Regions from separate parts of the Streptomyces sp. AC602_WCS936 genome, predicted to be linked through region 2. Evidence: riboswitches for the same ligand, from Rfam matches in the RefSeq annotation. Region 2 holds a riboswitch; the other holds the start of a gene.

Region 1 (3,199 bases), on a different contig from region 2:
GAGGGGGCCGGGCTCGGCGGCGCCCAGCTGGTCGCCCTGCTGCTGCCCTGTCTGCTGGCCAGCGCGACGGGCGCCCTGGTCTTCACCGGCTTCGGCCAGTGGACCGGCCTGAAGATCGGCGCCCTCACGCTGCACGACCTGCCGCCGGGCGCCAATCCGGACGCCGGGGACTTCCTCTGGGGCATCCCCACGGCGGCGCTGATCGCCGTGCTGATCACGCTGGGCCGCGAGCTGGGCCGGCGCACGGTCTCCTGGACGCGGGAGCGCACGGCCGTCCGCACCGTCGCCTGCGCCACGGCGGTCGGCGTCTGCGTCAGCGCGTACGCCCTGATCACCGGCCGCTCCCCGGCTCAGGCGGCACTGTCCGGGCAGGCCACGCTCGCCGAGCTCGCCGCGCACCCGCACGCCTGGTCGGTGGGCGCGCTGGTGGCACTGGTCGCGTGCAAAGGGCTGGCCTGGGGCATCGCGCTGGGCAGTCTGCGCGGCGGCCCGATCTTCCCGGCGGTGCTGCTGGGCACGGCGACGGCCCTGGCCTGCTCCGGCCTGCCGGGCTTCGGAACGACGCCGGCCCTCGCCCTCGGCATCTCCGCCGCCGCGGCCGCGGTGACGGGGCTGCCGCTGGCCAGCGCCGTGCTGGCGGTACTGCTGATGGGCGGCGACGCGCACGACCAGATGCCGCTGATCGTCACCGGGTCGGTGGTCGCCTTCATCGTCGCCCAGGTGACCCGCCGGACCGAGCCGAGCGCGGACGGGGGTCCGGGGACGAAGGCGGACGGGAGACCAGGGGCGGGGCCGGACACGGACGGCGGACCGGCGGCCGGGACGGGGCGGTGACGGGGCGGTGGGCCGGGTGGCGGGCGGGGCGGTGAGGGGCCGGTCGGCCGGGTGGCGGGCGGTGCGGCCCTGGGGGCTGCGGGCCGGGGCCGCGGCGGTCGTGGTCACGGCCTACTTCCTCCTCCCCCTCGATCATCTGGGCCCGCAACGCCCCCTGCTGAGCTGGCTGCTGTTCGCCCTGGTCCTGACCGCCGTGGCCGTGCTGCTGCTCCGGCAGATCCGGCACGTACTGGTCGACCGGCCGGACTCCCGGCCCGGCATGGTCCTCTCCCTGCTGATCGTCCTGTCCGTGCACGTCTTCTCGGCCACCTACTACGCCCTCGCCAAACAGCCCGGCGAGTTCACCGGCCTGCACACCCGCGTCGACGCCCTGTACTTCACGATCGTCACCCTGGCGACCGTCGGGTACGGCGACATCACCCCGCGGGGCCAGTCGGCGCGGATCGTGACGGTTCTGCAGATCGCGTACAGCTTCGTGTTCCTGACCGCCGCCGCGACCGCGCTGACGCAGCGGATGCGCGACATGGTGGTGCGGCGCACGGGGCGGGACCGGCCCGGCTCGCGGGAAGGCTGAGGGGGCGCACGCGCCCGCCGGGCGGGAGGCCCGCTTGTCACCACCCTCGTGGGAGCACTACCGTCGTCACGCCTTGGTGAACGGGAAATCCGGTGTGATGCCGGTGCGGCCCTCGCCACTGTGAATCGGGAAGTCCGGCTCCGGCCCTCGCGGGCAGCCACTGGATCGCTTGCGATCCGGGAAGGCGGAGCACGGGCGGTGGTACCCGTAAGCCAGGAGACCGGCCAAGGCGCGTCGTCCATCCACGAGGTGCTGGAGAGGGTCTGCCGAGTCATGCACATAGCCGAGGGCTTTCTGCCTCCGGCGCACGCGATCGCCTGGGGTGTCGCGTCCGCGCCGTTCGTCGTCCACGGAGTACGGTCACTCACCCGTGAGGTCAGGGAGCACCCGGAGAGCACCTTGCTCCTCGGCGCCTCCGGGGCCTTCACCTTCGTCCTGTCGGCCCTGAAACTGCCGTCCGTCACCGGGAGTTGCTCCCATCCGACCGGCACCGGTCTGGGCGCGATCCTCTTCCGGCCGCCGGTCATGGCGGTGCTGGGCACCATCACCCTGCTCTTCCAGGCGCTGCTGCTCGCGCACGGCGGGCTGACCACGCTCGGCGCCAACGTCTTCTCGATGGCGATCGTCGGCCCGTGGGCCGGGTACGGCGTCTACCGGTTGCTGCGCCGCTTCGACGTGCCGCTGATGGTCACCGTGTTCTGCGGGGCGTTCGTCGCCGACCTGTCCACGTACTGCGTCACCAGCGTGCAGTTGGCGCTGGCCTTCCCCGACCCGGGCAGCGGATTCCTGGGCTCGCTCGGCAAGTTCGGGTCCGTCTTCGCCGTGACGCAGATCCCGCTCGCGGTGAGCGAGGGCCTGCTCACGGTGGTCGTGATGCGGCTGCTGGTGCAGTCCAGCAAGGGGGAACTGACCCGGCTGGGCGTGCTGCTGACGAGGACGGGGACCACGGGGGCCGCCAAGACCGAGGGACAGGAGGTGGCCCGATGAGCCGGAACGCCAAGATCAACGCGCTGCTGCTGCTCGCCGTGGCCGCGCTCGCGGTGCTGCCGCTGGCGCTGGGACTCGGCGACCACAAGGAGGAGCCGTTCGCCGGGGCCGACGCGGAGGCGGAGACGGCGATCACCGAGATCGAGCCGGACTACGAGCCGTGGTTCTCGCCGCTGTACGAACCGCCCTCGGGGGAGGTCGAGTCGGCGCTGTTCGCCCTGCAGGCCGCGATCGGCGCGGGCGTGCTCGCGTACTACTTCGGGCTGCGCCGGGGGCGGCGGCAGGGCGCGGAGCGGGCGAGGGCGGCGACGGCTGTGCGGGACGCGCCCGAAGGGGACTGAGTGCTGCCGATCGACGCGGCGGCGCACAGCAGTCGCTGGCGTCGCCGTCATCCCGTGGACAAGGCCGTGCTCGGGCTCGGGCTGACCGTGCTGGCGGTCGCGCTGCCGCCCTGGCCGGGCGCGGCGCTGGTGCTGGTGACGGCGCTCGCCGTGCTGCTGGGGCCCGCGGGGGTGCCCGGGCGCAGGCTGTGGCGGGCGTACCGGGTGCCGCTGGGCTTCTGCGTGACGGGGGCGCTGCCGCTGCTCGTTCAGGTCGGGGGCCCGGACGGGTTCCTGACGGCGGCGGACGGCGGGCCGGTACGCGCCGGCGAGCTGCTGCTGCGCACTTCGGCGGCCTCCCTCGGGGTGCTGCTGTTCGCGTTCACCACACCGATGTCCGACCTGCTGCCCCGGCTGGTGCGGGCCGGGGTGCCGGCGCCGGTGGTGGACGTGGCGCTGGTGACGTACCGCATGAGTTTCCTGC
Region 2 (3,199 bases):
GCTCGTCGACCTGGATGACCGAGGTGCCGGCCGCCTCCAGGTCGTTCACCTCGTCGCGCAGGGCGAGGGCGACCTGCCGGGCGGTGTCGCCGAGTGGCTGGTCGTCGCGGACGAAGGACCAGGCGAGCATGGTGACCGGACCAGTGAGCATGCCCTTGACCGGGCGGTCGCTCAGTGACTGGGCGTAGGACGTCCAGCGGACCGTCATCGGCTCGGAGCGGGAGATGTCGCCGGCCAGGATCGGCGGGCGGACGTAGCGGGTGCCGTAGGACTGGACCCAGCCGTGCTGCGTGGCCAGGTAGCCGGTGAGCTGTTCGGCGAAGTACTGGACCATGTCGTTGCGTTCGGGCTCGCCGTGCACGAGGACGTCGATGCCGGTCTTCTCCTGGAAGGAGACGACCTCCTGGATCTCGGTCTTGACGCGCTCCTCGTAACCGGCCGTGTCGATGCGGCCCGCCCGCAGGTCGGCCCGTGCGGTGCGCAGTTCGGTGGTCTGCGGGAACGAGCCGATGGTCGTCGTGGGCAACAGCGGCAGGCGCAGGTGGGCGCGCTGGGCCGCGGACCGTTCGGCATACGGCTGTGAGCGGCGGGCGTTGGCGTCCGTCACGGCCTCGGCCCGGGCCCGGACGGCAGGATCGCGGGTGATCGGTGACCCTGCGCGGGAGGCCAGGTCGGCGCGGTTGGCGGCGAGTTCCCCGGCGATGGTGTCGGTGCCCTGGGCGAGGCCCTTGGCGAGGGTGACGATCTCCGTGGTCTTCTGCCGGGCGAAGGCCAGCCAGCGCAGGACCTGCGGATCGATGTCCCGCTCGGCCGCCGTGTCCAGGGGCACGTGCAGCAGGGAGCAGGAGGCGGCGACGTCGACTCGGTCGGCGAGCCCGAGCAGGGTGCCGAGGGTGGACAGCGACTTCTGGAGGTCGTTGATCCAGATGTTTCGGCCGTTGACCACGCCGGCGACCAGGCGCTTGCCGGGCAGCCCGCCGACGGCGGCGAGGGCGTCCAGGTTGGCGGCGGCGGCATCGGTGAAGTCCAGCGCGAGACCCTCGACCGGGGCCTTGGCCAGCACCGGCAGTGCGTCGCCCAGCCGGTCGAAGTAGGAGGCGACGAGCAGCTTCGGCCGGTCGGTGAGGGAACCCAGTTCGCGGTAGGCGCGCTCGGAGGCGTTCAGGTCGGCCGGGGTGCGGTCCTGGACGAGGGCGGGCTCGTCGACCTGCACCCACTCGGCACCGGCCGCCCGCAGGTCGGCGAGGACCTCGGCGTACACGGGCAGCAGACGGTCCAGCAGGGTCAGCGGCTCGAAGTCGGCCGGCACGCCGGGGGCCGGCTTCGCGAGCAGGAGGTAGGTGACGGGGCCGACCAGCACGGGCCGTGCGGTCAGGCCCTGGGCGAGGGCTTCCCTCAGTTCGGCGACCTGCTTGGTGGAGTCCGCCGTGAAGACGGTGCCGGGGCCCAGCTCGGGGACCAGGTAGTGGTAGTTGGTGTCGAACCACTTGGTCATCTCGAGCGGAGCGACCTCCTGGGTGCCGCGGGCCATGGCGAAATAGCCGGCGAGGGGGTCGGATGCGACGGTGGCACGGTGCCGGTCGGGGACGGCGCCGACCATGACGGTGGTGTCGAGGACGTGGTCGTAGTACGAGAAGTCGCCGGTGGGCACCTCCTGGACGCCGGCGTCGGCGAGCTGCCGCCAGTTGCTGCGGCGCAGCTCCGCGGCGGTGGTCCGGAGGGCGTCGGCGGTGACGCGGCCCTTCCAGTAGCCCTCGACGGCCTTCTTCAGTTCCCGGTTCTGACCCTGGCGGGGATAGCCGTACACGGTGGCCCGTGCTGCCGCGGCTGCGGACTTCGCTGTCACGGAGATCTCCTTCGCGAGATGAATCCCTGAGATCCCGGAGACGGGACGAGAGCGCGAAGGGAATGACGAACCTGACGGCAAGGAACCCGCGCGGCAAGGGCACGGTCGTTCCGTCTGGTGTGTACGCCGACCCGCCCTCGAGGTCACCGAGATGTCCGCGTACGGATCGGTCCGCACGCGGGCAGTTGGCAGGTCTTCGGACTTACGGGCACGCCCTCCGTGACGGAGGACCCCTACTGGCCGTCGCTTCCCAGATCCGGTACGTCGGACCCAGTGCGTATGACGGCGGTCGTTCCCGCTCACCGCTGCGGGGCAGTCCCGGATTCCCACCGGGTTCCCTCTTGCGACACCCCGCCTGGCGAACGGGGCGAACCAGCTGCTGCGGTCACCTTACGGGGTGTCGCCGCGAATGGAAGAGCACCGTCCATCATCCGGAAGGCGGGTCGGGCCTCTTGGCAGGTGGCAGCGGTGAGGGGCGGTGAGCGCCGCACTCGCCTCACCGCCCCTTCCCGTCGTGCCGCAGGGGACCCTCACCCCAAGGGGCGCTGCGGGCCCCTCGACTCGCGTCGTACCAGGCCCTCAGCCCTGGTCGTAGGAGTGGAACCCCCGGCCGGTCTTCCGGCCGAGCAGTCCCGCCTCCACCATCCGCTGGAGCAGCGGAGGCGGGGCGTAGAGGGGCTCGCGGAACTCGTCGTAGAGGGAATGCGCGATGGACGCCACGGTGTCCAGGCCGATGAGGTCGGCCAGCCTCAGTGGTCCCATCGGGTGGGCGCAGCCCGGCTCCATGCCCGCGTCGATGTCGGCGGCCGTGGCGAACCCGGACTCCGCCATCCTCACGGCCGAGAGCAGGTAGGGGATGAGCGGCGCGTTGACGACGAAGCCGGCCCGGTCCTTGGAGCGGACGACCGTCTTGCCGAGCGTCCGGGTCGCGAAGTCCTCCACCAGGGCGGTCGTCCCGGCCGACGTGTGCAGTGAGGTGGCTGCCTCGACCAGCGGCAGGACGGGAACGGGGTTGAAGAAGTGCAGGCCGACGACCCGGTCCGCCCGCGCGGTCGCCTTGCCGAGCCGCATGAGGCCGGCCGCGAAGGTGACCTGACCTGCTACGTCGAACTTGCGGCCCTCGGGTGCTTTGGACTCCGTCGCCAGCGCCATGGTGAGCACCATGCTGATCAAGGCGAGTCCGACGAGTACTCAGAAGGAGCCGCGCCACGACCCGATCCTGGCGAACATGCCGCCGAGCAGGGGGGGACACGGCGGCGCCGGCGGACAAGACCCGCTCCAGACCGCGATGGCGTGCGCCCGCTGCCGTACGTCGCGGGTGACCGCGGTGAGTGCGGTGAGCGAGCCGGGGAA

What was found. Region 2 has a riboswitch for cobalamin ahead of metE (5-methyltetrahydropteroyltriglutamate--homocysteine S-methyltransferase). Riboswitches for the same ligand answer to the same signal wherever they lie in the genome.
Region 1: another riboswitch for cobalamin. It lies ahead of KUM03_RS05965 (energy-coupling factor ABC transporter permease); the one in region 2 lies ahead of metE (5-methyltetrahydropteroyltriglutamate--homocysteine S-methyltransferase).

What each region holds. Positions count from the first base shown of each region.
Region 1 is NZ_JAGMUF010000012.1:25,735-28,933, forward strand. Features, by position in the region: gene KUM03_RS05955 (chloride channel protein) at 1-834, shown strand, start outside; gene KUM03_RS05960 (potassium channel family protein) at 896-1,408, shown strand; cobalamin riboswitch at 1,466-1,652, shown strand; gene KUM03_RS05965 (energy-coupling factor ABC transporter permease) at 1,682-2,395, shown strand; gene KUM03_RS05970 (energy-coupling factor ABC transporter substrate-binding protein) at 2,392-2,736, shown strand; gene cbiQ (cobalt ECF transporter T component CbiQ) at 2,737-3,199, shown strand, end outside.
Region 2 is NZ_JAGMUF010000003.1:122,963-126,161, forward strand. Features, by position in the region: gene metE (5-methyltetrahydropteroyltriglutamate--homocysteine S-methyltransferase) at 1-1,846, opposite strand, end outside; cobalamin riboswitch at 2,016-2,238, opposite strand; partial or broken gene KUM03_RS01515 (3-hydroxyacyl-CoA dehydrogenase family protein) at 2,426-2,920, opposite strand; gene KUM03_RS01520 (MFS transporter) at 3,038-3,199, opposite strand, start outside.